2 regions of the Streptococcus pantholopis genome follow, and region 2 is predicted to be linked to the other one. Evidence: predicted binding sites of a transcription regulator. Region 2 holds the regulator's gene; the other holds the start of a gene.

Region 1 (16,192 bases), 530 kb from region 2:
ACAGGGTCAATGATACCGGCATCAACCATATCTGTCCAGTCTCCGCTGGCTGCATTAAAGCCAGTTCCTGCTTGGCTGTTTTTCAGACGTTCGATAACAACTGAGCCTTCAAAGCCGGCATTCACAGCGATTTGGCGAACAGGTTCTTCCAAAGCACGCAGCACAATGTTACGGCCGGTTGCTTCATCACCATCCAAATCCAGGGCAGCAACTTTGCTCATCACATTGACAAAAGCTGTTCCGCCGCCTGCTACGATACCTTCTTCAACTGCTGCGCGTGTCGCATTCAAGGCATCTTCAATACGCAGTTTCATTTCTTTCAGTTCGGTTTCTGTCGCTGCACCAACTTTAATGACGGCAACACCGCCGGATAATTTTGCCAAACGTTCCTGCAGCTTTTCACGATCAAAATCAGACGTTGTTGTCTCAATTTGTGATCTGATGATGCTGACACGGTTGGCAATAGCGGCACTGTCACCAGCACCTTCAACAATAACAGTGGAGTCTTTGTCGACAGTAACCTTATTGGCTTGGCCAAGTACGGCCATTGTGGCATCTTTCAGATCAAGACCTAAGTCTTCAGTAATCACCGTACCGCCTGTCAAAACAGCGATGTCTTCTAACATATCCTTGCGGCGGTCACCGAAACCAGGTGCCTTAACAGCAACCACGTTAAATGTCCCGCGGATTTTATTGAGAACAAGAGTCGGAAGAGCTTCACCTTCCACATCGTCAGCAATAATCAGCAGCGGACGGCTGGTTTTAAGGATTTCCTCAAGCAAAGGCAAAACATCCTGAATGTTAGTAATTTTCTTATCGGTAATTAAGATATAAGGATTTTCCAAATCGGCAACCATTTTTTCGTTGTCAGTTACCATATATTGAGAAAGATAACCGCGGTCAAACTGCATCCCTTCAACGACATCCAGCTCAGTTTCCATCCCGCGTGATTCTTCAATCGTAATAACACCGTCATTGCCGACTTTCTCCATCGCCTCAGAAATATAGTCCCCAACTTTTTCAGAACGTGATGAAACAGCAGCAACTTGTGCGATAGCTTCTTTACCGGAAACAGGCTGAGAAATCGCTTTTAACTCTTCTACTGCAGTTGACACAGCTGTTTCAATTCCGCGGCGGATACCGATTGGATTAGCACCTGCAGTGACATTTTTTAAGCCTTCGCGCACAATGGCCTGGGTCAAAACGGTCGCTGTTGTCGTTCCGTCACCGGCAATATCATTGGTTTTAGAAGCAACTTCCGATACCAGTTTAGCTCCCATATTTTCAAAATGATCTTCCAGTTCAATTTCTTTAGCAATGGTCACCCCGTCGTTTGTAATCAAAGGAGAGCCAAAAGATTTTTCAAGAACAACATTGCGTCCTTTAGGTCCCAAGGTGACTTTTACCGTATCAGCCAGGGTATCGACACCGCGTACCATGCTGCTTCTTGCATCTGATGAAAATTTAATTTCTTTTGCCATTCTCTATTTACCTCATTCTAAAATCGCATTAATATTACAGTCATTTAAAGTTCTTAATAATACAGGCTCAGCAGCCTGCAGACTGATATCACTTTTTTATTGAACAACGGCCAGAATATCTGACTCGTGAACCAGCAGGTAGCTTTCACCTGCATCTTTGACTTCTACACCTGCAAATTCTTCAAAAACAACTGTATCGCCAACCTTAACGCTCAGCTCAATCAAATCACCATTTAAAGCACGAGTCCCTGCACCAACGGCCTGAACCGTTGCTAATTGTGTCTTTTCCTTGCTGCTGCCAGCAAGAACAAAACCGCCGACAGTCTGTTCTTTTGCTTCTTCTACTTTCAAGACTACGCGGTCACCTAATGGTTTTAACATCCTTTTACCTCCAAATAGTACTTTCTTTTTTAGCACTCTTAATCATTGAGTGCTAACTTACAGAGTCTATTGTATCACTTGGTCAAAAATAGTCAAGAAGAAAACTCATTTTTTTATAAAATCCCACAAGAATATGGAAATAAAAGTCTAGCTTCGCTGATGCAACAGCGAAAAGTCAAAGGTCTTTTATCCAAATCTTAAAATAAAAAAGCGGCCCAAAGACCGCAGACAGCTGGTTTAGACAAACCAGCGGAAATTTTATTGGAAAAGAGCTGCATTTCTGGACTAGCTGTCTGACAGATGAAGTCGAAACAGATACTCTTTTATCCGAGAACTAAAGCATCATCGGCCAGCACTTCCCCGCTGTTCTTGTGGAAAAGATCCATGAGCTGGGCAACGGTCAGAGAGGTTTTCTCCTCGCCGCGGACATCCACTACTATTTTGCCGTGATAGAGCATCACCAAGCGGTTGCCGTAAGCAATGGCATGCTCCATATTGTGCGTTATCATCAATGTCGTCAGCCGCTGTTCTTCCACGATTTTTTTAGTAAGCGCCATAACCATATCACTGGTTTTAGGATCAAGCGCTGCCGTATGTTCATCAAGCAGCAGAAGCTTAGGCCGAAGGAGCGTTGCCATAGCCAATGTCAGGGCCTGACGCTGTCCGCCGGATAAAAAAGCAGCATCTGTCTTCAGCCTGTCTTCCAGACCCAGACCTAGTTCAGACAAGGCTGTTTTAAAAACCGCCCTGTCCTTATCTGTCACAGCTTTTTTGAAAAGACTGCGCTTTTCACCGCGAAAATAAGCAATCGCCATATTTTCCTCAATTGTCAGGTTAGTCGCTGTCCCCATGCGCGGGTCCTGAAAAACACGGCTGATTTTTTTGGCCCGTTTTGCGACAGGCTCTTTGCGGAGCGACTCCCCTTCCAGCAGGATATCCCCCTGATCAATATCAACAACACCGGCTATGCTGTTGAGCAGCGTAGATTTCCCGGCACCGTTGCCGCCGATAACAGAGATAAAATCCCCTTGGTTAATGTCCAAGTCCAGTCCGCGCAGTACATGATTTTCATTTACAGTTCCCTTTTCAAAAGTTTTATGAATATTGGTTAATGTCAGTAAACTCATCGCTTCTCTCCCTCTGCTTTCAATGTACCGGCTGGCTTAATTTTCAGTTTGCTGCGAATTTCAGGGACATAGAGAATCAGGGCTAAAAGAAGAGCTGAAACTAATTTAATCATCTGAGCGTCAACATTCATAGCTAAAATAATAACAATTATCAAGCGGTAAAGCACAGCTCCCAAAACAATCGACAGCAAACGCTGACCCAGCGGAAGGTATTTGATAACAACCTCTGCCAGAATGATAGAAGCCAGACCTATGACAATCGTCCCAACACCCATATTCAAATCAGCATAGCCATTGTTCTGAGCTAAAAGAGCACCAGAAAGGGCTATCAAGCCATTGCTCAGCATATAACCAAGAATTTTCATACGGTCAACTTTGATGCCGTTTGCTTCTCCCATTGCCAGATTATCGCCGGTAGCCCGCAAAGCTAAACCGATTTGTGTATTGAGCAGTATCACCAAACTTAGAATGACCGCTCCCACAAACGTTCCTCCAATAAGCAGAACTGCCGTTGTTTTTTCCAGACCCCAGTCCTGAACAATACTAACCAAAGTAGTTTGGCCGGAAAGCGAAAGATTAGAGCGCCCTAAAATCAGTAAATTGACCGAGTACAGACCTGTCAGCGTGATAATCCCTGTCAGCAGAGCCGGAATTTTCATCTTTGTGTGCATAAAACCTGAAACAGCACCGGCCAGCATACCGCCAAGCATGCCGGCAACAGTCGCCCAAAAAGGGTGCAGGCCGTTGACAATCAGCAAAGCACAGACAGCAGCACCCATTGGGAAACTTCCTTCAGCTGAAAGATCAGCAATATCTAAAATGCGAAAGGTTAAGAAAACCCCGATAGCCATGACCGACCATAACAGGCCCTGTGAAATACTTGATAATACTATATCTGCCATGATTTCCTCTCTTGAAAATAACTTAAGCTCAATCTATTTTCTTATTCCTTGATGGCACTGATATCAATCCCCAGTGTTTCAGCCATCTCATCATTAACAACAACCTGAAGGGTATCCGGATACTCGGCAGCAATCTTATCTGGCTCTTCGCCTTCTAAAATTTTCACCGCTAGCTGTGCTGTCTGACGGCCGAGCGCTTCGTAGTCAGCGCCATAAGAAAAGAGCACGCCGCTTTCTACAACATCAGCTGAACCGCCGACCACTGGAACTTTCATCTCTTTAGACAAATCGGTAATCAGAGAAATTGAGCTGACAATTGTATTGTCTGTCGGGATAAAGAGCACTTCTGTTTGATTCATCAAACTTTTAGCTGTATCCTGAACATCATTGGTGGATGAGATGCCTTTGACCACCGTTTCAATACCGGCAGCTTTAAATGCTTTTTTTGCATCTTCAACCTGAACCTCTGAATTCCGTTCGTTTGTTGTATACATAATACCAACTTTTTTGACATCAGGCAGAACTTCCTGCAGCAATTCAACCTGCTTGTCGATAGGTGAAAGATCACTTGTCCCGGTTACATTATGACCCGGCTTCTCCATAGAGTCTACCAGCTTAGCGGATACCGGATCTGTGACGGCTGTAAATAAAATAGGCACATCAGAAGAGGCTGTTGCCAAGGCCTGAGCAGCTGGAGTAGCAATCCCCAGGACAAGATCATTATCCTGAACCAGACTCTCAGAAATAGTCTGCAAATTAGCCTGATCTCCCTGAGCGTTTTCGTAATCGATAACGATATTATCGCCATCCACATAGCCCTCTTGCTCCAGCTCATCAATAAAGCCTTTACGGGCAGCAGTCAAAGATTCGTGTTCAACATACTGCAAAATCCCGATATGTTTAGCATCACTTGCAGCCGTTTTACTGCTGTCAGACTTTTGAGAGCAAGCCGCTAATAAAAGACAAGCAAGACCTAAACCACATACTGTTTTCATTAAGCGTTTCATACTGTGTACCTCTTTTTTCAATTTTTCTGTTGCAGCAGCTTTATGCAGAGCCGCAGAACAGGAATATCCGTTCATAAACAATAAAAAAACCAGTTAGCTCCTTCTTCTAACCGGTTTCATTGCGGGCAAGATGAAAATTTTCATTCTTTTCGAGCCAGTTAGAACTATTATCTAATCGGCTTGGTCACAACAAAATGCTTTAGCTTCATAGATACAAACCTGAAGTGACGTTTGTACCGGCAACAACCCTACAAACGTCTATCTAAAGAAACTAAAGTAATAACGATGGTGCAGTTGTTTATGCAAAGATAAAGCGTACTTGGACATCTCTGGCTCCTTGTTTATGATTGATTGTAGTATACCTTTATTTTTTATTTCTGTCAATAGTTTTAACCCTATACTTTTGAAAATTAATAAAATTCAGAAAACTCTTCAACTACATTTATTTCCCCGATCTATCTACTTCCTTTTCGAAAAAAAGGCAGAAAATAAAAGCCAGCACACCAAATAGGGAAAATAGAGCCAGACTGACTGAATAACCAAGATTCAAGCCCAAAACACCACTCAGAAGAGGAATAAGCAGTGAGGATAAGCCCATATAAAGACTGAGGGCCAGCAACTGCCCGCTGCTGTTAAGATAGGATGGTATCAGGTCAGCAATAAGCCATTTCGAACTAATCAGAATAATCGGCGTTGTAAATACTTGCAGTACACAAATTAAGACAATCAGGAAACTATGATTGACTAAAGCAAATAACAGAAACTGCAGTGATGAAATAACTGCACTCAGCTTTAGCATCCCAAGGGCGCCATACTTATCAATAAAGTGCATGCCAAAAAGATACATCGGAATTTCCAAAACAGCTCCCATCCCCCACTTTAACGAAATTTCTATGCTGCTAGCCCCTAAAAACAGCATTTTGTCGACTACCAAGCTTGTATTTGCTACTACCATAGCATAAAGAAAGAAAAGAATTAGCAGCAGAATAATATAAGCTTTTATTTGAAAAAGGCCGATCAAGTCTTTGCCTGAAACTACTGTTCTCTTATTGAATTTCTCAATATCAGGAAGGAAAACCATTAAAACCAAGACCAAAGAACCCAGACCAGCAATAAGCAGACCAGCCCCTCGGTAACCAAAAAAATGCAAAAGCAAGCCTCCTCCCATACTGCCTAAAGCCCAGCCAATAGAACCAAAAGCTTTCAGGGTCGACAGGCTTTTTCGAAAATAGTAATTTATACCAATAATCCAAGTATCTTCAAGCCCGCAGAGACTGTTTAAAAAACCTCCTGTAATGGAAACCAATCCCAGTAAAATAACAAAAGACGGTTCTCTTCCTGCAAACAGTCTAACCGCTGCCAGTACAAAAACCAGCATAGACATTAAATTAATCCATTTAGCTGTTCCCCATTTATCAGATAAGTAACCAAAAATTAACTGCAAAAGGATATTAAGGACTGCATAACCTGACAGGGCATAGCCTCTCTGATAAGAATTATAGCCTAATTCTGCCATAAAAGGAATCAGTAGTGTCATACACAATCCAAAGCTGATATAGGAGAAAAGCTGCACCAAAGCAAATATTTCTTTTTTTCTTTTCATTACTTTGCCCTTTTAATTGAACAAGACAGCAAAACCATAATCCGATATAAAAAATCAACTTTCCTGCATTTGGCGGAAACCGCAAAAATCTCAGGACATATGTTTTGTCTCAAAATTCAGTCAGCTGCCATTCTCAGCTGATAACATATGCTTAAGAGCTCGGAAAAAGGCTGAGGCTTATTGCCCCAGCCCCTGACAGCAATCTCAATGCAGTTCTGGCCAAAACTCTTTGTTAGCCTCAATCATATCATCTAAGATTTCCTTGGCAATTTTTGCACTAGGCACTGATTTGTTCATCATAAAAGATTGCCATAACTTTTGATAGCTTCCCTCAATCCATGCTTCGACAGCCAGCTTCTCTGAAGCAATCTGCTGTTCCATCAATCCTTTTTGGAAGGTAGGAATCTTGCCTATGGATAGCGGCTCATACTGGTCCTTGCTGACAATACACGGGATTTCGACCATTGCATCATCTGGAAAATTAGCAATAGCGCCATTATTCGGTACGATAAGCAAGAAGCGTTCTTTGGTATTAAAAGCCAGAGCGCAAGCAAGATCCACAATAAATTGTGCATGCTCATTGGAGGCAAACCAAGTCCCTTTCGCTGTCCCAGCTGCAACGATACGTTCACACTCTTCGCGTGTGTCTTTTTCGCGGCGATCCATAATTTCATTGGCTCTGGTATAATCATGATCAGAATGTGCTACTGTTTCCGGTGCCATGAGGTAATACTTTAAGTAAGTGTTCCACAGCTTAGTCGGATCCATGGCATAGAGATCTTTAGCTGCCCGCATTGTTTCAAGCCAAGAGGACTCTTTATGCTGGCCTTGCGGTGTATACTCTTCATAACCATGCTCTCTGACATATTCCATCAGCCGCGGCATCAGATCATTCCCTTGATGGTCACGAATCTGGGTCCACCAGCCAAAGTGGTTAAGACCATAGTAGCGCACATCGAAATCTTTACGCGAATTCAAGCCCAAAATCCGAGCAAAAATTTCCTCCAGGCAAACCGGCATATCGCAAATATTAATAACACGAGCATCGGGACGCAAAATTCGGCAGGCTTCTGCTACTATAGCCGCTGGGTTTGAATAATTAAGCATCCAGGCGTTAGGGGAATATTTTTCCATATAATCAATAATTTCAATCAAAGGACCAATGGTGCGCAAACCATAAGCAATCCCCCCTGGGCCGCAAGTTTCCTGACCTACCACACCATGCTTAAACGGAATTTTTTCATCCAGTTCCCGCATGGCAAAAAGTCCAACACGGAGCTGTGCCATCACAAAATCAACCCCCTTAAACGCCTCTACAGGGTCAGTGGTATAAGTAAACACAATATCCGGATGCCTTTCTTTTACAATGATTTCACAAGCTTTAGCAACACGGGTTTGCCTTTCTTCTAAATTATCATACAATTTGATAGAAGCAATCGGAAAATTGTCATAATTATCCAAAAGCATAGTGACAATCCCTGCTGTATAAGTGCTGCCGCCGCCGGCAATAACAATATTTTGTTTTTGACGTTCCATAACCAAAACTCCTTTAAAATAAGATACAAAGCCCGTTAAAAGAGCAAAGCAAAAATAGGAGACTGGACGAAGAGTCTCAAAGCTCTAGGACAGTCTATCTTTTTTGCACAGCTCTTAGGGCGTCGTGTTCAATTAATAAGATACAAAGCCCGTTAAAAACGCAAAAGGAAAATAGGGGATGGCAAGTGATGCTTGCATCACGATGACAGCCATCTTTTTCCCGCAGCGTTTAGGGCGTGTTCAATTCCACAAGATGCAAAGCCCGTTAAAAGAGCAAAGCAAAAATAGGAGACTGGACGAAGAGTCTCAAAGCTCTAGGACAGTCTATCTTTTTTGCACAGCTCTTAGGGCGTGTTCAATTCCACAAGATACAAAGCCCGTTAAGAACGCAAAAGGAAAATAGGGGACTGACTGACGAATCACCAGATTCTAAGTCAGGACATCTTTTTCCCGCAACATTTAAGCCGTATTCAGTTCATTGAAATACAATCGTTTAAAAATCACAGGCAAACAAGCCGCTGCTGACAGTAGATACTTTACTAATCTTCTTTCATACAAATAGCATGCTGAGCTTGTTAATTAAGATTTAGCAAGCTTTCAAAATCATCTCTGACATAAGGCACATCAAGCCCAACAATAACTTGAACAGCTTTACCGTTATGCACAAGACCATGAGCGCCGGCTGCTTTGAATGCCGACTCGCTGCCCAGTTTCGACTCATCTTTTAAGGTTACCCGCAATCGTGTGGCACAGTTTGTAACATCAGCAATATTAGCAGCACCTCCCATTAAATCCAAATATCTTTCAGCCTGAATCATCGTTGCTGATTTATTACTGTTTTTCGAACTGTCTTTTTTTGAGATATAGTCATCCTTGCTGTACAGTTTCGTTTCTTCATTGTCCTCCTCACGTCCTGGCGTTTTCATATCAAAACGGCGGATTAAAAATACAAACACAAGAAACCAAATCACCATAAATACCAACCCCAGAATAACCTGTGTAAGATAGGTCGGCCAGTGATAATAGCCTAAAGGCAACCAATTTAAGAAAACCCAGTTGATAATCCCGCCGCCAAAATCACCAACGACACCAAAGGCAAATGATAAGGCCTGCAAACTGGCATCCAAAAAGGCATGAACAACAAAAAGGGAGGGAGAAATAAAGAGAAAAGTAAACTCAAGCGGTTCCGTAATCCCCGTCAAAACGGCTGTTAAGGTTGTCGGAATCATGAGAGCAAGAACTTGTTTTTTCTTTTCCGGACGGGAAGTCACATAAAAAGCAGCTGCTACACCAATTGACCCGAAAACTTTTGCCATACCAGATAAAGAAAAGCCGATAGGAAACAGTTCTTTTAAACTGGATGATGATGTGGCAAATTCATGTAAATGAGTTGCCCAGTAAGCGGATGTCCCGCCTTGAACAATAGCATTATCATAAGTAAAAGGGGCATAGATGAAGTGGTGAAGTCCAGTTGGAATGAGAATTTTTTGCAGAAAGCCATACACCCAAATGCCCAAGGAACCGCTGTTAATAAAGAAGCCCTGCATGCTTCGTATACCATTTTGGATCAGCGGCCAGCCAACACAAGTCAGAAAAGCGATTGGAAGCATAGCAAAAAAAGCCAGCGCTACGACATAAGCCGATCCCCTAAAAATGCTCATTGTTTCTGGCAGTTCTTTATCAAAATAACGATTGTGGAGCCAAACGACAACACCAGATATAAAAAGTGCCCCTGCCATCCCAGTATCCAGAGTCTTAATACCGGCAATCATCGTTAAGCCAGAACCTGTGCCAGCCTCTGCACTAATATCCACACCAAAGAAAGATCCCCATTGGGTCAGCATAGCATTGATAAAATAGTTAAAAGTCAGATAAGTCGCCATTGCCTCTAAGCAGGCACGCCCCTGCTGCTTCTTCGCAAGCGCAATAGGCAAAGCTAAAGCGAATAAAACCGGCAGCTGTAAGAAAATCATCCATGCACCTGCTGAGATAACCTGCCAAAAGCGATACCAAATATGGTCAGGATCTGCTAATCCCCCCATTAAATTGGGATTAGTAAAAATGATTGACAGACCCACCATAATACCGGAAAAGGCAAATAACAGCGTTGGGGTGAACATCGCTCCGCCCAAACGTTGAATTTTTTTCATCATAATGATTTGACGCTCCTTTCATTAATGTATACATGCCGGCTGTTTGTACAGAATAACAATTGAAATAGCATAAATCTTTGTGCCTTATGAACTGCCACCATCAGACCTGTTTATTTCGTCTATTCTCTTGAAGGTACCTTACGAAATAATAGTACAATGCCAAATAAGACTTTGCAAGCGCTTTTACAACTCTTGTGACTTATTCCTGCAACTAAAAAAAATTCACAGGAGCTGTGAATTTTTATCATAGTATTTCCTTTTTACCTTGCAGTAAAAGCTGTTCATTCTTATAGATAGCATATTGAATAAAAAGCAGTTCTGCTAATAAAAAGTAAGGCATGGTAATTTTGTAATTGGGATGGTTTTGCAAAAAATTTAAATTGATTGAATCAATATATAAATTTTCATCACTAAATTCGGCTAGCTGATTATTTTTGAATTCGGTTATGGAAATAATTTTTACTCCTAAAAGTTTTAAACGGCGAGCGATGTCAACAACTTTTTTGCTATTTCCGCTCAGCGAAATCATGATAATCACATCCTCTTTATTAAAGACCTCGTACATTGCATGATCAAAAGTCGTCCCAGCAAAATCATAAATAATTTCTTTGGCCGATGTAAACATTCGCTTAATCTGCTTTGCAACAGACAGCTGAACATCTCCAGAACCGTAAACAAAGACCCGTTTAGCCTGATAAATCAACTGGCAGATCGTTTTATAATCTTTGTGTTTTTGGTTAGTAATATACTGAATAAGAGAATCGCAGGTAAATTCAAACACTTCTGTATCAAAAGTGTTCAGATTCTCCTGCTCCAAACGCAAAAGCACTTTTAATTCGCTGTATCCCCTCAGTTTAATCTTACGTACAAAGCGTGAAATAGTTGTGCGCGAAACATTAGTCTTTTGCGCTAAGTCATTAATAGTCAGCCGAGACACTTCCTCCTTATGGGTCGCAATATAATTCCAAATAAGCAAGTCCGTCTCATTTAATTTTGTGTAGTTATCCAGAACTAACTCAGATAATTTCATTCCCTACCTCTTCACTCCCTAAACACGATTCAAGATCAGCCGGAATCATTTACAGCTTAAAGAAAGCGTTTTCTAAAGATAGGCTTATTATATCACATTTATTATATTCTTCCTAATACATTTGAAGTAAAAAGCAGTGTCCAATCTTAAATCAGGGTTTTTTACCATTCATAGCAGTACGGCGTACAAAAAAACTCTTTTTCTGAAAAGCAGGAGATTACGCTTTTTCAGAAAAAGAGTTCCTCATTTTTGCAGAAGGCTCACCTTTAGTTCAAAGTCAGCAATTACCTTCTGCACATTGAGCCGGCCCTTATAAATCCCATAACCAAAAAGCAACATACCTAAAATTCCCAAAAGCGTTAAGGCAAAACCAATGATTAACCCCCAAAGATTGGCTGCCAAGCAATAGAGCAAAACAACGCCAATACTGGCAAGGATAAAAAACAATGAGAACCAGCGGCCTAGATTTTCAAGCATGTGTTTTTGGTAATGAATTTCCTCTTCATAGCCTTGAACTAATTCTTGCTTTGTCATAACTCCTGTCCTCTCATTACTTCATGAAAGCTTCTGTTTGGATTCTAGTAAGACAGGCCTGGGTTAAAGAAGCCGACTAAAACACCAACAAAGGCAATGACAACCAAAAGCAGCATGACTTTGATCGGCGATAAGTTTTTCCTAGCCATGAGCCACCAACAAAGGAGAATGAACAGGGCTGTTAAGAGACCCGGATAAACGGCATCAAATTGATCTTGCAGCACCAAGAAGGCTTCTCCTGACCTATCTTTCAATTGAAAGGCTGTCGTTACAGAAACCCATGTCGCTGCTACGCCCCCAATAACCATACCTCCAACAATAGCAATAGCTTTGCGGATAGCCTGACCTTGAGGGCCAACCAGGAATTCAACAGCCTTATCGCCTAATTCATAGCCCTTGAAATAAGCGAAACGCATACCAAAATAAGCCAGAAGATTCCAAACAATGATGTAGAAAATAGCGCCGACCGGCGATCCGCCATTAGACAGGCCTAAAGCGATTCCTAAAAGGATGGGAATCAAGGTGCCGACTACAAGAGAATCGCCAATCCCTGCGATAGGCCCCATTAAGCCGGCACGCATACCGTTAATGGTTTCGTCATCAACCATCTCGCCATTAGCGCGCGCTTCTTCCAAACCGGCTGTTACACCAACAATAAGACTTCCCAACTGAGGTTCTGTATTGAAAAAGGCTGTATAGGTCTGCATGGACCTCTTTTGATCATCTTTTTGATCATAAAGCTCTTCAACAATAGGAAGCATTGAAGTCAGATAGCCAAATGTCTGCATATGCTCCTGTGAAAAACAGGTTAAATGTCCGTAATACCAATGATGAAATGATTTAACCAGTGTCTTTTTTGATATTTTCTTTGTCTCTGCCATCTAAATATCCTCCTCATCATCGTCATCATAATCAGGTTCGGAAACAGCTCCTGCTCCTCTTTGTCTTACCATATCAATTTCATAGAACAAGAAGGCAAAAATCAGCGAAATAACAGCACATGATACTAAATTAAGCCCCAATGAAGCCGCTAAAGTAAAACCGACAAAAAACGGAATGAAATCTGTTACTTTTTCGACAATCTGTTTCAATAAAATAGCAATCCCAACACAAGGGAGAAGGGAACCAACTGTAAAGAGCGTTTTCATAGCCAGACCATCCATAGGGAGTGCTTCCTGCAAAGCTGTTACGGCCGAAGCACCAAGCTTACACATAATGAGAGTCGGCAGGAAGGAGAAAAGCATATGGGAAATCCAAGGCAGTCCCCAGTCAACTGTATAGAGCCTCTTAAATTCACCTTTTTCAACAGCCCGCCAGCCGATATGCTGCCATGCCAAATTCAGTGTTGCTGTTCCATAGAAAAGAACGGTCCCGATAGTTCCAACCAAGGTTCCCATAGATTTTGCTAAATTAGCGGCTTCCGATGAATCAGCAGCAATCCCTTGAGCGTGTATCGCTACCATGGCAAGCGGAATGCCGATATAAGATACGGCCCGGACATCAGCTGATACCGTTCCTCCTGGAGTTACAAGAGCGATATAAACCAATTGCATAGCTACACCGCAGATAATGCCTGTCTTTAAGTCACCAAGAATGATACCGCAGACCAGCCCCCCAACCAGCGGCCGACCCAGCGTATAATTCCCGATACTTGATCCGCCCATGCCGGGCATTGACGACAGACTAGCAAAGAGCCCTAAAATGGCCGCCTGCAACCAAGATATTGTCATAATAAACTCCTCCAACAAATACAAAAACCATAAAAAGCAAAGCAAAAATGGCGGTAAGTCCGAAATCTGCGATTTCGCAGACGCACCTCTGCCAGAACGACTAGAAAGGTACAGTCGACTGTTTAAGGCGACAAAGCTTTCAGACGTTTACGGCTGGCGGTAAGTCCGAAATCTGTGATTTCGCAGACACACCTCTGCCAAGGCGACTAGAAGGATACAGCAGACTGTAAAGACTGCAGAGTCTTTAGACAGCTGCGATTGACCGATGTGAATCCAATACGTAAAGGCAATCTCCTTTTTGCATAGCTCTTAGGCTGTTTTAGTTTTAATGATAACTTTTAAAAGCCAAATTTAGCTTTGAAATCTGACCAGTAGCCGATAGAAACATCGGGGAGCAATTGGAATTTCACTTTATAACCAGCTTGTTCAATAGCTTCTAAAGCTTCCGCTTCTTCTTGCGTAATGGACTGATTGTTTCCCAATTTCACTGCCCCAGGGCGATCATTTGCCGGACCGACTATAATTTCTTTGACCTCATCTGGAACAAATCCCTGATCAACCAATAACTTCTTCATATCGATTGGGTTTTTGGTGATAACAAAATAACGTGTATCAGACTCTAAAACTTTTTGCGATTTTTGTTTGAAAGCGTCTACAGTCCAGACAAAAGTCTTTTTATCTGATGCACCTTTGTAAGCCTGTGTCAGGACTTTATTGGCTGCAGCGGCATCGTTAACTGCAATCAAGCCGTCACAAGGGTATTCCTTGGCCCAGCGGGTAACGGTTTGACCGTGAATCATTCGGTCATCAATACGTACAAATGATACTGACATGTTTCTTTTCTCCTTTATATGAAAGCTCAGGATTTGTGTGTAATTAATCCCGGCTTAATGTTAAATATCGTCTTCGGCTTCTTCTTCAGCAGCCTCTACCTTAAATTCCTGTAAGGCTGACTGTGCTTCTGACAAAACAGCGGTCACAAGATCTCTTCCGGCGAGACTGTCCTTCAGAACCAGCGAGTTCAAAGCCATTGGCAGATTCATACCGCCAAGAACAAGAGCGCTGTCCAACTTTCCCAAATCGCTAAGCACACTGCAGGCGGTTGTCAATGGGCTACCTCCTACGATATCAGCCAAAAGAACAACTGAGTCGCCAGCCTGCAAAACAGTCACTGCTTCTTTGAAATCTGCTGCAAACTCTTCAACCGACTTGCCATCCTCAAGACCGACAGCGATGACTTGATCCATCTTATCTGCCGCAAACATAGCTAAAGAAGTCTTTAGACCGGCTGCAAGACCACCATGGCTGACCAGCACTAAATATTTCATTGCACCATCTCCTTTATTTTTAATAAATCCAAATCTGATCAAAACCTTGAAAACACTGGATTTACTGCTTTAACTGTCTTTATTTTACTCAATAGGAAACCGTTTTCCAATTGCCGAATGTCATTAAATCCATATGACATTTGTCAATATTAATATGACAAATGTCACATCTGCCCAAAAAACCTATTCGCTCCATGCGAATAGGTTTAGCATCTCCAAATCCAAAACAGTTATAATTCACGCATTCCTTTAAATTTTTATTCCCTAAAGAAAAGCATCTGCAGGGGGAACAAAGAAACTGGGCTACTTAGAGCAGGCTTTGTGTCTATTGATTAATTGGCTGTCCTGCTTCAATCATCCAGTTCTTCCTCAACAGATCTCTGGATTGACCAGAGCTCGCTGTCTATAGTCTTGTCAGCAAGCGCCTGCTCAATAAGATAGTCCAATTTCACCAAGACATCGTCATAGTGTTTAAATCTGGAGGTGACCTTAGCTCCTGTCATCATTTGGTTAAGGGTTGCAACACTTAAAGAGTTTGCCCCAAAATCATCCGAATTCAGTGCCGCCTGCGTTTTTGAGCTGGTCATAACCGGCTGCAAAACAGACATTCCTTGCGATTTATTCACTAATTCCTGCTGAATTTCCGGACGGCTGGAAAGAATTTTCAAGAAATCCCATACCAAATCGGAATGCCGTGTCTTAGCTGACATAGCAAAAAGCGAAGTCTGAAGCTGGGTGGCATTGCCATTTTCCCCTTCTGTCGGCATCTGTATGCAGGTCCAAGAAAAACTGGAGTATTTTGCTACATGATAGGGGTAAGGCTTATAAGTACGGTACTGCGCTAATGTCATTGGGTAAAAGGCAACTTTTCCTTGGTCAAAATCCTCGGAAGAGACTTTAATATTATTATTTAAGGCCTCCAATTTGGAAATAAAAGACAGCGCCTGCCGCATATTACCGTTGGCGATGGTTAATTGATTACTGTCTTGGTCGTAAATCTCACCGCCATAGGCAAGCAAGGCTTCCTGCCAAGTATAATCTGTGCTGCCATATTGATCAATAAGGCCATCACCGTCAGTATCTTTGGTGACAGCCCGGCATATCTGATAAAAGTCTGCCAAGGTCCAGTCCTTATCAGGAAGAGACAGACCCTCTTTTTCAAGCAAATCCTTATTGACACACATCATAACCGGGTTAGTCTCAAAAGGCAAAGCATAATACCGACCGTTATACTGTCCGGCTTTTAGAGCTGAACTGTAATAGTCTGCCGTATTTAAATCACTCTGAATCAATGAAGACAAATCTTTTAAAGCTCCAACAGAAGATAGCAAACTAAAATCATCTTCCGGCACCATAAAAAGATCAGGCTGCTTTCCTTGT
Region 2 (16,192 bases):
GTCATTTCACCCCGCAAATAATCCAAAATAAAAAATAGTCATGCGGCCCGCTGCGAGCTGCATGACTATTGGAAAGCCTGTCTACTCGGTATAGGCACTTGAGTAAGTGGGGAGAACAAGCTATATATCTTTTAAAAAATGTTTGCTTGATACAGAAGTCTGTTCAAGGAGATATCAGAGAGCGTTAGCTTAATTCCAATGCGTTTTACAGTCTCAGAAGATTAATCAAGCAAGATGACAGATTGTTAATTCTCCAAGGGCATAAAGTTGCCCACTATTAGGCCGATAATCCGCGGATTTTCATCGTAAGGGGCGAATTTGTCTGCATAGCGTTTATTAATAGACACCAAACGCAGCCCGTCTTCTTCGCGGTACACTTTTTTGATGTAGGTTTGGCCATCCCATTCTACCGCATAAATAGCACCATCATAATCAAAGCCGGTTTGCTTTATAAGAGCAACCTCACCATTTAAAAAGGTAGGTTCCATGGAATCTCCAAAAACCCAAGAAGCAAAATCATGATCAATTTCTTCATCATAAAAAACAGTATCAAAATTGCCATCTCCAAAATAAGCAAAGCCTGAACCGGCTGATAGTTTTTCAAATACTTTGTAAGGGTAGCGTTTAGGCTGTGCCAAGTCTGCTACTTTATTCTGTTTTGCAAGTAAATTTTGTGAATAATCCATTACTTTATCCTTATTGTTTTGATTTAGCTGTGTATAAACTGCTACAATATCATGTTCAGATAAAAAATAGCTGGGAGCAACGTCTAGAAGCTCTGATAATTTTTTAAGATTTTTTTGATTAGGCTTAGTTTTACCCTTCTCCCAATTGCAATAAGACGGTCTGGAGATGCTTAGCTCTTTTGCCAAGTAGGCTTGAGTCAGCTGGAACTGCTGCCGTCTTTCTTTTAATTTTTTGGCTGAGAACATAGCAAGCCCTCCTCGTTAGTTTATAGACTAATATCAGTTTACCATTTTTTTTGAAAAAATACAATGAATTCTTAGTTTTTTATTGTAGTATGACTTATGCTATAATAAATAGAAAAGGAGGATGGTATGATTTGGTCTTTACTTATCGGAGCTTTTATCGGAATGGTTGCCGGGGGATTACAAATAAAGGCAGTTCAATGGGCTGCTTGGCTAATATAGCTGCTGGACTGTTAGGCTCGTTTGTTGGGCAAAGTTTATTTGGTGCTTGGGGTCCGGCCTTGGCAGGTATGCATCTTATTCCTTCTATTTTAGGAGCTGTTATTGTTATCGCCGTTGTCTCTCTGTTTACTGGTGATAAATAATATGTTTTTGTCTTATCCCCATCTGCTGAGGCGAATAGCTGTCTGGCAGATTTTTTTAATAAAGATTAGACTGTCAGCCTTAAGAGAGAGTTTTTTTATCAGAACAGTAGTAAGGCTAAAATCCAGTTATTTTTCTGAAAATACAGAAAATATAGAATAAGTCATAAAAATATGTTAAAATTAAAACATTATAGACGGAGGTTCAGACATGAAAGCAATCATTACAGTTGTTGGGAAAGATAAAGCTGGAATTGTCGCCGGGGTTTCAGCCAAAATTGCAGAATTAGACCTGAATATTGATGATATTACACAAACAGTCTTAGATGAATTTTTTACAATGATGATGCTTGTCTCATCAGAAGAGAAAAAAGATTTTACTGTGCTGCGTTCGGAATTAGAAACACTGGGGGAAGGCTTAAATGTCAAAATTAATATTCAAAGCACAGCGATTTTTGACGCCATGCATAATTTGTAAGTGAGTAGGTAAGTAAGAATGAATATTAAACAGGTTACTGAAACAATTGAAATGATTGAGGAGCAGAATTTTGATATTCGGACCATCACTATGGGGATTTCCCTGCTGGACTGCATTGATCCAGATATAGAACGTGCGGCTGAAAAGATTTATCAAAAGGTTGTTGCAAAAGCAGCGAGGCTTGTAACGGTCGGTGATGAAATTGCTGCTGAACTAGGAATTCCTATCGTTAACAAGCGTGTATCTGTGACCCCTATTGCTTTGATTGGGGCAGCAACATCTGCCAAAGATTATGTCCCTATCGCCAAAGCACTTGACAAAGCAGCTCATGAGATTGGTGTTGATTTTATCGGCGGATTTTCTGCTCTGGTACAGAAAGGTTACCAAAAAGGCGATGAGATTTTAATTCAGTCCATTGCTCCTGCTTTGGCTGAGACCAGCAAAGTCTGTGCTTCTGTCAATATTGCTTCGAGTAAATCCGGCATCAATATGACGGCTGTCGGCGATATGGGCCGTGTCATTAAAGAAACAGCTCGCTTATCTGATTCAGGGGCTGCCAGATTGGTTGTTTTTGCTAATGCTGTTGAAGATAATCCCTTTATGGCTGGTGCTTTTCATGGTGTCGGTGAAGCGGATGTTGTTATTAATGTCGGAGTATCAGGCCCCGGTGTGGTCAAACGTGCCTTAGAAAAAGTGAGGGGGGAAAGTTTTGACGTATTAGCTGAGACAGTGAAAAAAACAGCTTTCAAAATTACGCGTATTGGACAGCTGGTCGGTCAAATGGCTGCAGAGCGCTTAGGTGTGAAGTTTGGTATTGTTGATTTATCGCTGGCTCCTACCCCTGCGATTGGCGATTCGGTTGCACGTGTACTGGAGGAGATGGGACTTGAAACTGTTGGTGCCCATGGCACAACAGCGGCACTTGCCCTGTTAAATGATCAGGTAAAAAAGGGCGGCGTTATGGCCTGCAATCAGGTCGGCGGTCTTTCAGGAGCATTTATCCCGATTTCTGAAGATGAAGGGATGATTGCTGCAGTAGAAAAGGGGTCTCTGAATTTGGAGAAGCTGGAGGCGATGACAGCTATTTGTTCGGTCGGCTTAGATATGATTGCGGTTCCGGCAGATACGCCTCATGAGACTATCGCTGCAATGATTGCAGATGAAGCTGCAATCGGAGTCATTAATCAAAAAACGACAGCTGTGCGCCTTATTCCTAAAGGAAAAGAGGGAGATATACTGGAATTCGGCGGTCTTTTGGGAGCTGCTCCTGTTATGAGAGTCAATAAGGCTTCTGCTTCTGACTTTATTGCCCGCGGCGGTCAGATTCCGGCTCCGATTCATAGTTTTAAAAATTAAAAGATTCACTTGCAGATTTTGCAAGTGTTTTCATTTCATGTTATAATGAAAAGCAGAGTTATCGGAGGAAGGGATATGAAGAAAGTAAAACTCTACATTGCCCGTCATGGGAAAACGATGTTTAACACTATCGGGCGAGCCCAAGGTTGGAGTGATACGCCCCTGACTGCACAGGGGGAGCTTGGCATTCGGGAGCTTGGTATCGGTTTGAAGGAAGCTGGAATAGTATTTGATGCGGCCTTTTCAAGTGATTCGGGACGGACCATGCAAACCATGGAAATTATTTTAAAAGAATGCCAGCAGGAGAAGATTCCCTACACCCGTGATAAGCGTATTCGGGAATGGTGCTTCGGCAGTTTGGATGGCGGTTATGACGGGGAGCTTTTCTATGGCGTACTGCCTAGGACTAAGGCTTTTGAAAATGGCCGTGATATGAAGGATGTTCCTTATCCTGAGCTGGCTGAAAGTCTTGTTGAAGTAGATACTGCTAACTGGGCAGAGCCTTGGCCTGTTCTGCGAAAAAGGATTTATGATGGATTTGAAGCGATTGCTGTACAAATGGAGGAGCAAGGCGGCGGCAATGCTATTGTTGTAAGTCATGGTATGACCATCAATACCTTTGCCTGGCTGGTGGAACCTAATCAGCCGCGGCTTTCTCTGGATAATGGCTCGGTTACTGTTGCTAATTATGAGGACGGCCGGTTTATACTTGAGACTGTTGGTGATATGTCTTACCGGCAAATAGGAAGAAAGATTTTAGAAGACGTAGAAAACGCATGAAACAAAGAAATTTACTGACTTTTACATTATTTCTGATAATGTTGGCAGTTGCGGCTATGACTGTTTATCTCTTCAATTATCAGCAGGAGAGTAAAGACGGCCCGCTGGCTTCAAGTTCTTCGTCATCAGTGGCAGCCAGCAAAGAACAGACAGTTGCGGCTTTACCTGATGTATCGGCAGATGACTGGGAATTGGTTCTTGTTAACCGTGACAACGTTACTGCTGAAATGAATCCGAGTTTGACTGAAGTTGATGGTGTAGCGGTTGACTCCCGTATTGCAGACAATGTTCGGGAATTTTTAGCGGCCGCTCAGGCGATTGACAGCAGTGAACATCTTATATCGGGTTACCGCAGTGTAGCCTATCAGGAAGAGCTGTTTGATAACTATGTCAGCCAAGAGCGGGCTGACGACCCTAGTTTAACTCAAAGTCAGGCTGAAGAACTAGTTAAAACTTACTCTCAGCCTGCTGGAGCCAGTGAGCATCAAACAGGTCTGGCGATTGATATGAGTACGGTAGATTATTTAAATGCCAGTGACCCTGACGTAGTAGCCCAAATAGCTGAACTTGCGCCTGATTACGGTTTTGTTTTGCGCTTTCCTGAAGAAAAAACAAGCTTGACAGGAGTGGGCTATGAGGACTGGCACTTTCGGTATGTCGGGACCGAATCCGCTCGGTATATGACAAAAAATAATCTTTGTTTAGAAGAATATATTGCTTTGTTAAAGGAGCGTGATTAATTGAGAAGACGGCTTTCTCTCAGATACTTTCTTGCTTTTGTTTTACTTTTTATCTTGATTGTTCCACTATCTTTGTCACTGCGGGACAATGTTCCTGACAGCAGGCAAAAACAGGCTGTTGCTTATACAAAAGAAGAATTTATTAAAGAAATAGCTCCTACTGTTCAGACGGCAGCTGCCTCTTATGGTTTACGTCCTTCGCTTATTCTTGGTCAGGCTGTTTTAGCTTCGGATTATGGCAGGGATTTGCTGGCAGTCAAATATCATAATTTATTTGGTATCCGAGCACAGGCCGGTGATAATTCAGTGCTGTTAAAGGATGAATTATATATAGATAATGTTTGGCAAGAAAAAAATGTGCGTTTTAAAATTTATCATTCCTGGGATGAAGCTGTTTATGATTACCTGGATTTACTGAAATCCGGCGATCTTTGGGGAGATAGGCTCTACACACAAATGGCTACTTTAAAGGGGTATAAGGGCCCGGCTCAGTCTTTGCAAGGGGCTGGCTTTAGTACAGATCCTGATTATGCTTCAAAACTCACTCAGGTTATTGAAAAAAATGATTTAACACAATACGATTGAAAATTTTAGCACTCTTTCAAAAAGAGTGCTAAAATTTTGCATTTTTTTCTTGACAGGCCTGTTAAAAAGAGTATAATAAAGACATAAGTTAGCAGTCTTACTTAAAGAGTGCTAATTTCCAAATGCTTTGGAAGGGGGGATTGGTTTGTGATTACTCCGCGGCAAAATGATATTTTAAATCTTATTATTGAAATGTTTACTCAAACGCATGAACCTATTGGCTCCAAAAAACTGCAGACACTTATTGATTCAAGCAGCGCGACAATCAGAAATGATATGGCCAAACTTGAAAAATTAGGTTTGCTTGAGAAAGCTCATACTTCAAGCGGTCGTATGCCCAGCCCAGCTGGTTTTAAGTATTTTGTCGAACACTCACTCAGTTTTGACAGTGTTAATGAACAAGATATTTACCGGGTTGTTAAAGCATTTGATTTTGAGGCTTTCAAACTGGAAGATCTCTTACAGCGTGCCAGTCATGTTTTGTCAGAAATGACAGGCTATACTGCTGTCGTGCTTGATGTGGAGCCGGCCAGACAAAAGCTGACGGGCTTTGAGATTGTCCAGCTAAGCAACCATGATGCTCTGGCAATTTTAACGCTCGATGAATCAAAACCTGCCACAGTACAGTTTGCTATTCCCAAAAATTTTCTTAAACGCGATCTGTTAATCTTAAAGGAAATTGTGGACGAGCGGCTGCTTGACCAGTCGGTTATGGATATCCACTATAAATTAAGAACAGAGATTCCGCAGATTGTGCAAAAGTACTTTACTGTGACTGATAATGTTTTAGATTTGTTTGATTATATTTTTGCTGAGTTATTCAAAGAGTCTGTCTTTGTGAGCGGAAAAGTTAACTCACTGGAATATGCAGAGCTAAAAACCTATCAGTTTCTGGATGATCCGCAGCGTGTTGCGCTTGCTTTGCGCAGCAGTATACAGGAAGATGAGATGGGCAGTGTTCAGGTTGGTGACAGTAAAGAAGCTGCTTTGGCTGATGTTACGGTTTTAACACACAAATATCTGATTCCTTATAGAGGTTTCGGTCTGTTGGCTTTAATCGGTCCGATTGACATGGATTATCGAAGAAGTGTCAGTTTGGTTAATGTGATTGGCCGTGTCCTGGTTATGAAACTGGGCGATTATTACCGCTACCTTAACAGCAATCATTACGAGGTTAATTAAGTAGAAAGAGAGAGGTTGAAATCTTGGCAGAAGATGTAAAAAATGAAGAAGTTGAAAAAGAGACTGAAGCAGCAGATACAGTGACCGATGATTCAGTGCAGGAAACTGCGGAGGAAACTCCTGAAAAATCGGAACTGCAGCTGGCCAATGAACGGGCAGAGGATTTTGAGAATAAATACCTGCGTGCTCATGCAGAAATGCAAAATGTTCAGCGTCGGGCAAATGAGGAGCGGCAAAATTTGCAGCGCTACCGCTCTCAAGATTTAGCAAAGGCTATCCTGCCAAGCTTAGATAATCTTGAGCGTGCTTTAGCTGTAGAAGGGCTGACAGATGATGTTAAAAAGGGGCTTGAAATGGTTCAGGAAAGCCTGCTGCAGGCCTTAAAAGAAGAAGGTGTAGAGGAAGTTGAGGTCCAGCAATTTGACCACAATTTCCATATGGCCGTTCAAACTTTGCCGGCAGATGATGAGCATCCGGCCGATACTGTCGCAGAGGTTTTACAAAAGGGTTACAAACTGCATGAACGTTTGCTCAGACCAGCTATGGTTATTGTTTATAACTAGAGGTTTATAAGAAGCCTCCTATAAAAGCAAGAGGCAGCAACTTGCTGTGCTGAGCCATTGTTTTTGATTTGAGGCTTTGACTATTCGACCGCAATGTCATAAAACTATAAGAAAAAAGAAATAGAAAATTGAAAGGAAAGAGAACCTAGAGAGTCGGTTTTTGCCGTTTTCTTGATAAGCCGGATTGTGAAAATCTGTATTTGGCTGGTTCTTGGTAATGTATTTATGTCTAAAATTATTGGTATTGACTTAGGAACAACTAACTCAGCGGTAGCAGTTCTGGAAGGAACTGAAAGTAAAATTATTGCAAATCCGGAAGGCAATCGTACGACCCCTTCAGTAGTATCTTTTAAAAACGGTGAAATCATTGTAGGAGATGCTGCTAAACGGCAGGCGGTTACAAATCCGGAAACGGTTCTTTCTATTAAATCTAAAATGGGAACCTCGGAAAAAGTTGCGGCTAATGGAAAAGAATACACACCGCAAGAAATTTCAGCTATGATTTTACAGTATCTTAAAGGTTATGCTGAAGATTATCTTGGAGAAAAGGTAGACAAAGCTGTTATTACGGTTCCTGCTTACTTTAACGATGCACAGCGTCAAGCCACAAAAGATGCCGGTAAAATTGCCGGACTTGAGGTAGAACGCATTATCAATGAACCTACTGCAGCTGCCCTTGCCTATGGTCTTGATAAGACAGATAAAGATGAAAAAGTTTTGGTCTTTGACCTAGGCGGAGGAACCTTCGATGTCTCAATTCTTGAATTAGGGGACGGTGTTTTTGATGTATTGGCCACTGCTGGAGATAATAAACTGGGCGGAGATGACTTCGACCAAAAAGTTATTGATTTCTTGGTTGAAGAATTCAAGAAAGAAAACGGTATTGATTTGGCAGCAGACAAAATGGCTCTTCAACGTTTGAAAGATGCTGCAGAAAAAGCTAAAAAGGATTTATCAGGAGTAACACAAACGCAAATCAGCCTGCCGTTTATCACGGCTGGTGAAGCTGGCCCGCTGCATTTGGAAACAAATCTTTCGCGCGCTAAATTTGACGATTTAACAAGTGACTTGGTTGAACGGACTAAAACACCGGTTCGTCAAGCACTCTCTGATGCTGGACTGTCATTGTCTGAAATTGATGAAGTTATCCTTGTCGGCGGATCAACACGTATTCCTGCTGTTGTTGAAGCTGTTAAGGCAGAAACAGGCAAAGAGCCTAATAAGTCTGTTAACCCTGATGAAGTTGTTGCTATGGGGGCTGCTATTCAAGGCGGTGTGATTACAGGTGATGTGAAAGATGTCGTCCTGCTTGATGTTACTCCGCTGTCACTGGGTATTGAAACAATGGGCGGTGTGTTTACAAAACTGATTGACCGCAACACAACTATTCCAACGTCTAAATCACAAGTCTTCTCTACAGCAGCAGACAATCAGCCTGCAGTGGATATTCACGTGCTTCAAGGGGAACGCCCTATGGCCGCAGATAATAAAACACTTGGCCGCTTCCAGCTGACTGATATTCCGGCTGCTCCTCGCGGTGTACCGCAAATTGAAGTGACGTTTGATATTGATAAAAACGGGATTGTTTCGGTAAAAGCTAAAGATCTTGGAACACAAAAAGAACAGCACATTGTCATTAAATCTAATGATGGCTTAAGCGAAGAAGAGATTGACCGCATGATGAAGGATGCTGAAGCAAATGCTGAAGCAGATGCTAAGCGCAAAGAAGAAGTCGATCTTAAAAATGAAGTGGATCAGGCTATCTTTGCGACTGAAAAGACGATTAAGGAAACTGAAGGCAAAGGTTTTGATACTGAACGCGATGCTGCCCAGTCTGCCCTTGATGAATTAAAAGCGGCTCAAGAATCCGGAAATCTGGATGACATGAAAACTAAGCTAGAAGCGCTTAATGAAAAATCACAAGCTTTAGCAGTGAAACTTTATGAACAAGCAGCAGCGGCTCAGCAAGCTCAAGCAGAAGCAGACGGCAACCAAGCAGAAGGAGCTTCAGATAACAAGGGCGGCGACGATGATGTTGTTGATGGCGAGTTCACTGAAAAATAAGGTTTTACTCAGCTAGTTTAAGGTTTTTACTCAGTGGTTTTCCTTGCCAGGCTGTGAAAAGATCTCACGGCCTGTTTGAGGATTTAACAAAATACAGCAGTCCTTGGATCGGTATTGCTGCCGAAAAGACAGTCTGCTTTGACTGAGAGAAGTCTGAAAAATGTTAAACTATCAGTGAATTGCTTTTTACGCCATAAAATCAATCATATAAATCAGAGGTTGAGAAAAAGCAGCAACCTCTGTTTTTGAATAAAGGATATAAAGATGAATAATACTGAATTTTATGAACGCTTAGGGGTATCAAAGGATGCTTCTCAGGATGAGATAAAAAAAGCTTATCGCAAGATGTCCAAGAAATATCATCCGGATATAAATAAAGAAGCTGGTGCTGAGCAAAAATACAAAGATATTCAAGAGGCGTATGAAACTCTGGGAGATCCGCAAAAACGTGCTAATTACGACCAATACGGTTCTGCTGGTGCCCAAGGCGGCTTTGGCGGAGATGCCGGTGGCTTTGGCGGCTTTGACAGCAGCGGCTTTGGCGGTTTTGAAGATATCTTTTCAAGTTTCTTTGGCGGCGGGACCAGCCGCAATCCTTCTGCTCCCCGTCAGGGAGATGATTTGCAGTACCGTCTTAATCTTCAGTTTGAGGAAGCTGTTTTTGGAATTGAGAAGGAAGTCAGCTACAATAGAGAGTCCTCCTGTGCGACATGTGCAGGTACAGGGGCCAAGCCGGGGACAAGTCCGGTGACCTGTTCGAAGTGTCACGGTTCAGGTGTGATCAATGTAGATACGCAAACTCCTCTTGGAATGATGCGCCGGCAGGTGACTTGTGATGTCTGCCATGGAACCGGTAAAGAAATTAAAGAGCCTTGTGCAACATGTCATGGAACAGGCCATCAGACACAGACGCATAAAGTATCTGTGAAAATTCCTGCCGGTGTCGAAACCGGACAGCAAATTCGTCTGCAGGGTCAAGGTGAGGCTGGATTTAACGGCGGTCCTTACGGAGATTTGTTTGTCATTATTAATGTCCTGCCAAGCAGTCAATTTGAGCGAAATGGTTCAACGATTTATTATCAGATGGACATTAGTTTTGTTCAGGCAGCTCTTGGCGATACAGTTGAAGTGCCTACCGTTCACGGGAATGTTGAGATGTCTATTCCGGCAGGTACACAGACCGGAAAAACCTTCCGTCTGAAAGGCAAAGGTGCTCCTAAACTCAGAGGGAACGGACAAGGTGACCAGCATGTGACGGTCAATATTGTAACCCCAAATAAATTAAATGATGCTCAAAAAGAAGCTTTGAGAGCTTTTGCAGCAGCTGGAGGAGATAAGGTCCACCCCAAGAAAAAAGGCTTCTTTGATAAAATGAAAGATGCTTTTGAAGAGATTTAAATTCAAAAAGAAGAGGACTGAACACTCTCGGATTAAAGCCGGGGTCACCTCTTCTTTTTTGATTGATGATCAGATGGTGCTATTTTAAACAAGGCGGCATAAGAGCGGTATTTTATCTCAGGTTTTACGACTAGGTCTTAGGCTGTAGGCCAATATCTGGGGCATCTTTATTTTAGTGAAATTGCTGCGAGAGCGTCCGGTTTTACTGGCTGATGATCGATCTGTCTGGGGACAGTTTCTGTAATCTATCCTAGAGTCCTGTGCCGAGAAATGATAAAATAATGGCATGATACGATATAAGGCGATTATTTCATATGACGGGACAGATTTTTCTGGTTTTCAGCGCCAGCCGCGGCAGCGGACAGTTCAAGAGGAGCTTGAGAAGACACTGCAGCGCTTAAACAGCGGACAGGCTGTTGTTGTCCATGGTGCCGGGCGTACGGATGCTGGTGTTCATGCTTACGGTCAGGTCGTTCATTTTGATTTACCGCAGGCGCGTGATCTTGAAAAACTGCGTTTCGGACTGGATACACAGACACCGGATGATATTGATGTGATTAGTGTTCAAGAGGTTTCAGAGGCTTTTCATGCTCGTTATAATAAGCATTATAAAACCTATGAATTTCTTGTAGATATCGGCCGGCCTAAAAACCCTTTGCTGCGTCACTATGCTACCCACTTCCCCTATCCGCTGACTCTTGCGCTTATGGAAGAGGCTCTCCCAGATTTGCTTGGGACGCATGACTTTACCGGCTTTACCGCTGCTGGCAGCAGTGTGATCAATAAGGTCCGTACCATAAAAGCGGCTGAGCTTCGCTTTGACAAAGATAAAAATCTTTTGGTTTTTACCTTTTCCGGTGACGGTTTTCTTTATAAACAGGTCCGCAATATGGTGGGGACCTTACTTAAAATCGGAACGGGCAGGATGCCTGTCAGTCAGATTAAGACTGTATTGGAAACAAAGGATCGCACCTTGGCTGGACCGACTGCTGCGGGTAATGGTCTTTATCTGAAGGAGATTATTTATGAAGAATGATTATATTTTAACGATAGCAGGCAGTGATATCCTCAGTGGCGGAGGCCTGCAGGCCGATTTAGCCACTTTTTCGCAATACCGCCTTTTTGCCTTTGTCGCTCAGACCTGTATGACTAGTGTGGAGGAGGGGCAGCTAGAGGTTATTCCGACAGATTTGACAGTTTTTAAGAAGCAGCTGAAAAGCCTTGCAGGTATCCCTTTTTCGGTTATTAAGATCGGCCTGCTCCCAACTGAAGAGATTGCGGCTGCTGTTTTGGATTTTATTAAACAGCAAGCTGCTGCCAAAATAGTTTTGGATCCAGTCCTTGTGTTTAAAGAAAACAGTGATAAAGAAGTAGCTGATATGCGGGCTATCTTGCGTGATTTTTTTCCTTATGTTACTGCAGTGACTCCTAATCTTCATGAAGCTGAAATCTTATCTGGTCAGTCTATCAGGAATTTAGCTGACATGCAGAATGCTGCTTACTTCTTATACCAGATGGGGATTGAAAGTGTAGTAATAAAGGGAGGGACAAGGCTAGCCTCTCCCTTAGCTACAGATATAGTTTATGATGGTGAAAATATGCAGGAGTTCAGCACACCTTTGCTTAATCATAATAATAACGGTGCTGGCTGTACTTTCGCGGCCAGTATTGCGGCTCAGCTGGCTTTTGGAAGCAATCTGCCTGAAGCTGTAAAAAAGGCCAAAGCTTTTGTTTATCATGCTATTACACACGCAAATGAATATGGGGTGGTGCCGTATTATGGGGAAAAATAAGACAAAAGAATTAGCGGTTTTGGCTGTGTTAACAGCTTTAAGTGTTGTTTTAGCCTATATTCACCTGCCGACGCCGACGGGCTATTTAACTTTATTGGATACGGGGATATACTTCACAGCCTTCTATCTTGGATCGCAGTCAGGAGCAGTTGTGGGCGGGCTGTCAGGTTTTTTAATTGACCTTTTGCTTGGTTATCCTCACTATATGATTTATAGTTTAATAGCTCATGGCCTTCAGGGCTTCTTTGCTGGCTGGAAAGGCAAGAAACGGTTGCTGGGAATCTTGTTGGCTGGTGTTGCTATGGTAGGATCTTATTTTGCAGCAGCATTGCTGCTTGGCTATGGCTGGGGTGCTGCCTGGGCAGGAATCTGGGGCAATATTGCTCAGAATATTCTGGGGCTGGCAGCAGGTGGTTTTACTTACTTGGCCTATAGACGCTCTGGAAAGCGATAGATTTGGCTGCTGCCAGTTATTAAGAGAGGAAGTTTATCTATGGATTTGAAAATACTGGAAAAGGAAACCAGACGCATTGCAGCTGATATTATTGAGCGCAGTGCGATTAAAAAAGACCAGATTTTTGTTTTAGGCCTGTCTTCCAGTGAGGTTGCCGGCGGCTTAATCGGAAAGAATTCCAATCTTGAAATTGGTGAAGTCATCGTTAAAACTATTATGGAAGAAGTTGCCAAATCCGGTGTGTATTTGGCGGTTCAGGGGTGTGAGCATATTAACCGCGCTCTGGTCGTTGAACGTGCAGCAGCAGAAAGCAAGGGCCTGGAGGTTGTCAATGTTCTGCCGACAGTTCATGCTGGCGGAAGCGGACAGCTTGCAGCTTTTAAATTTATGACTGATCCTGTTGAAGTGGAGGAAGTGACTGCCGATGCCGGACTTGATATCGGTGATACATCAATCGGGATGCATGTTAAGCGTGTACAAGTCCCGCTCATCCCTCTGGAACGTGAGTTGGGGGGAGCCCATGTGACGGCGCTTGCCAGCCGTCCTAAATTGGTAGGCGGAGCGCGAGCTCAGCACAGTCAAGATCCGATTCGGAAATTTTGAGATAAAAAAAGGACAGACCTCACAATCATGGGGCCTGTCCTTTTTTTGATAAGCCTGTCAGCCTTTAGCGGCTGGAAGAGACTGATCTTTAAAAGTGTTGATTGTTGGCAGCTGAATACCGTCTGCAGTCAAGGCTTCTTGATAAAAGCCATAAAAGACTGAGTAAATTCGATTTTGCTGACCGTTTTGAACAAAAATATGAATGCGAAAAACCAACTGTCCAGCTTGATTGGTTTGCAGCCCCAGAATTACTGGATTGTCAACAATTTCTGGGTAGTTTGGCAGCTGTTTTTTGTTGACTGTTTCTATGATATCAGTGATTTTTTCCAGATTGGCATGAGCATAAATCGGAATATCGATCTGTGCCCGCATATTGCCGCGCGATTTATTGCTGACAAGCAAAATTTCCCGATTGGGGATAAAGTGGAGCGTCCCGTCAAACCCGCGAACCTGAGTTGTACGGATACCAAGATTGGTAACATTGCCCGCGATTGAGCCGATTTCAACAGAATCGCCGACATCATACTGGTTTTCCAGAAGAATAAAAAAACCGTTAACCACATCTGAGAGAAAGCCCTGAGCTCCAAGACCGACTGCCAGGCCGGCGAGCCCTGCTCCAGCCAAGAGGCTGGAAACCGGGACTCCCAAAATTGTTAATGTCCAGTAAAGGAGAAGAAAATAAAGCCCATAATTCATGATATTGTTTGACAGCTTAACAATGGTCTGCTGTCGGGCTTTATTCTGACGTATAAAAGACAGCGATTTGCCAATCGTCTGGTTTAGGATATGGGACAGGATTCGTTTGCTAATAAAAAATAAAAGCAGCAAGAGCAGCAAGGAGACCAGCTTTGAAAGGGCCTCAACAGCCAAATCGTCCAGATGAAGCTGCTCGATATATCTTGTTATAATAGCCATAAGCTTAGTTTATCAAAAAAACAGCAAAACGAAAAGAGAAGACAGTTTTTTGAGCGGCGTTCAGGCTATAACGGTCTGTCAAAAAAGCAGCAGAAAGTCATTGTCATTTTGACTAATCCCTCCTCAAATTTTTTCAGATGAAAGAAATTTGTATAAAAAAACTTTTAAAAGCTCATGAAATATGGTAAACTAAACTGTATCTAAATAATTTTAAGGAGAAACGACTGCAATGTCAACATCATTTGAAAATACAGCTACAAATCGTGGTCTCATTACATTCACAATCGGTCAGGATAAGATTCAGCCGGCGCTGGATCAGACATTCAATAAAGTAAAAAAAGACTTGAACGTCCCAGGATTCCGTAAAGGGCGTATACCGCGTGCAATTTTTAATCAGAGGTTTGGGGAAGAAGCCCTGTATGAGGATACTCTCAATGCTATTTTGCCTGCAGCCTATGATGCAGCAGTTGCTGAATTAGGACTTGATGTTGTGGCACAGCCGAAGATTGATGTTAAGTCAATGGAAAAAGGGGCAGACTGGACTTTGACAGCCGAAGTGGTAACTAAGCCGGAAGTTAAGCTTGGTGATTATAAAAATCTTGAGGTATCAGTTGATGTCGATCAGGAAGTGACTGATGCTGAAATTGATCAAAAGGTTGAAGCTGAGCGCAATAATCTAGCTGAACTCGTTCTTAAAGATGATGCTGCTGAAGAAGGGGATACTGTTGTTATTGACTTTGTCGGTTCAGTTGATGGTGTTGAATTTGATGGCGGCAAAGGGGATAATTTCTCTCTTGAACTTGGTTCAGGACAGTTCATACCTGGTTTTGAAGAACAGCTGGTCGGCAGCAAGGCAGGGGAAACCCTTGATGTCAATGTGACATTCCCAGAAGATTACCAATCTGAAGATTTGGCCGGCAAGGCGGCAAAATTTGTCACAACTGTTCATGAAGTAAAGGCAAAAGAAGTACCGGAGCTTGATGATGAACTGGCAAAAGATATCGATGAAGAGGTGGAAACCCTTGAAGAGCTGAAAGCTAAATATCGGGACGAATTAGCAGCTGATAAGAAAAAAGCTTATGATGATGCTGTTGAAGGTGCTGCGCTTGAATTGGCTGTTGAAAATGCTGAGATTGTTGAACTGCCTGAAGAAATGGTTGACGCAGAAGTTCATCGTGCAATGAATGAATTTATGAATAATATGCAGCGTCAAGGTATTTCACCAGAAATGTATTATCAGTTGACAGGAACGACTGAGGAAGACCTTCATAAACAATATGAAGTCGATGCTGAAAAACGGACCAAGACTAATCTCGTCATTGAAGCGATTGCTAAGGCTGAAGATTTTGAAGCAACAGAAGAAGAAATTGAAAAAGAAGTTACAGAACTTGCTGCTGAATACAATATGCCTAACGAACAGGTTCGCAATCTTCTTTCAGCAGATATGCTTAAACATGATATTGCAATGAAAAAAGCGGTCGAAGCAGTGACAAGCACAGCAAAAGTAAAATAAAGCTAAAAACCAGATGGCTGCATCTGGTTTTTTATGTCTGCCTTTTTATAGTGACTGTTAAAGTCTTAATTATAAATGGTTCTTCTTTGATTATTTTGCTATACTGGAGGTATAAAAGAGCTTCTGCCTGATTGGCTCTGCAGCTGCTGCAGCCAGGACGGCTGAATTTATTGCTAAAGCCGGGAGTTGCTATGATAAAAGCTATTATTTTTGACATGGATGGGGTCATTGTTGATACGGAATATTTGGATTTTCAGCTTCAGAGCGCTTATATTAAATCTCTTTCCTCATTTCCTGAGCAATTGACTCATGACGATTTTTCTCATTTAGTCGGACGTTCTGGGCAGGATTTACTGGCTCGGATCAAGGCACTTACCAAGACGCATCTGACTTTTGATGATATTGAACAGGGGCTCAGAAGGATTGAGCAGAAAAAATATCATCCCGCTGCCTACCTGCCTTTGTTTAGAACAGACA

The links. The regulator HrcA, encoded in region 2, represses chaperone genes, less so after heat shock. The targets are predictions, from matches to a motif close to TTAGCACTCNNNNNNNNNGAGTGCTAA.
Region 1: a site for HrcA is predicted at 1,892-1,918, ahead of groES (co-chaperone GroES). Genes of this name have one in related genera too.

Annotation. Positions count from the first base shown of each region.
Region 1 is NZ_CP014699.1:2,224,634-2,240,825, reverse strand. It holds gene groL (chaperonin GroEL) at 1-1,481, opposite strand, end outside; gene groES (co-chaperone GroES) at 1,578-1,862, opposite strand; gene A0O21_RS10510 (ABC transporter ATP-binding protein) at 2,186-2,989, opposite strand; gene A0O21_RS10505 (ABC transporter permease) at 2,986-3,891, opposite strand; gene A0O21_RS10500 (ABC transporter substrate-binding protein) at 3,933-4,898, opposite strand; gene A0O21_RS10495 (MFS transporter) at 5,341-6,501, opposite strand; gene A0O21_RS10490 (6-phospho-alpha-glucosidase) at 6,706-8,037, opposite strand; gene A0O21_RS10485 (hypothetical protein) at 8,216-8,440, shown strand; gene A0O21_RS10480 (alpha-glucoside-specific PTS transporter subunit IIBC) at 8,613-10,190, opposite strand; gene A0O21_RS10475 (MurR/RpiR family transcriptional regulator) at 10,435-11,220, opposite strand; gene A0O21_RS10470 (PTS fructose transporter subunit IA) at 11,464-11,754, opposite strand; gene A0O21_RS10465 (PTS system mannose/fructose/sorbose family transporter subunit IID) at 11,799-12,635, opposite strand; gene A0O21_RS10460 (PTS mannose/fructose/sorbose/N-acetylgalactosamine transporter subunit IIC) at 12,636-13,484, opposite strand; gene A0O21_RS10455 (PTS sugar transporter subunit IIB) at 13,823-14,317, opposite strand; gene A0O21_RS10450 (PTS sugar transporter subunit IIA) at 14,378-14,812, opposite strand; gene A0O21_RS10445 (ABC transporter substrate-binding protein) at 15,163-16,192, opposite strand, start outside.
Region 2 is NZ_CP014699.1:1,690,917-1,707,108, reverse strand. It holds gene A0O21_RS07935 (XRE family transcriptional regulator) at 246-932, opposite strand; partial or broken gene A0O21_RS07930 (GlsB/YeaQ/YmgE family stress response membrane protein) at 1,059-1,294, shown strand; gene A0O21_RS07925 (ACT domain-containing protein) at 1,503-1,769, shown strand; gene A0O21_RS07920 (PFL family protein) at 1,788-3,125, shown strand; gene A0O21_RS07915 (histidine phosphatase family protein) at 3,201-3,905, shown strand; partial or broken gene A0O21_RS07910 (M15 family metallopeptidase) at 4,061-4,645, shown strand; gene A0O21_RS07905 (glycoside hydrolase family 73 protein) at 4,646-5,230, shown strand; gene hrcA (heat-inducible transcriptional repressor HrcA) at 5,378-6,412, shown strand; gene grpE (nucleotide exchange factor GrpE) at 6,436-6,975, shown strand; gene dnaK (molecular chaperone DnaK) at 7,201-9,039, shown strand; gene dnaJ (molecular chaperone DnaJ) at 9,304-10,437, shown strand; gene truA (tRNA pseudouridine(38-40) synthase TruA) at 10,724-11,473, shown strand; gene A0O21_RS07875 (bifunctional hydroxymethylpyrimidine kinase/phosphomethylpyrimidine kinase) at 11,463-12,230, shown strand; gene A0O21_RS07870 (ECF transporter S component) at 12,217-12,684, shown strand; gene A0O21_RS07865 (TIGR01440 family protein) at 12,724-13,287, shown strand; gene A0O21_RS07860 (mechanosensitive ion channel family protein) at 13,345-14,202, opposite strand; gene tig (trigger factor) at 14,432-15,715, shown strand; gene A0O21_RS07850 (HAD family hydrolase) at 15,907-16,192, shown strand, end outside.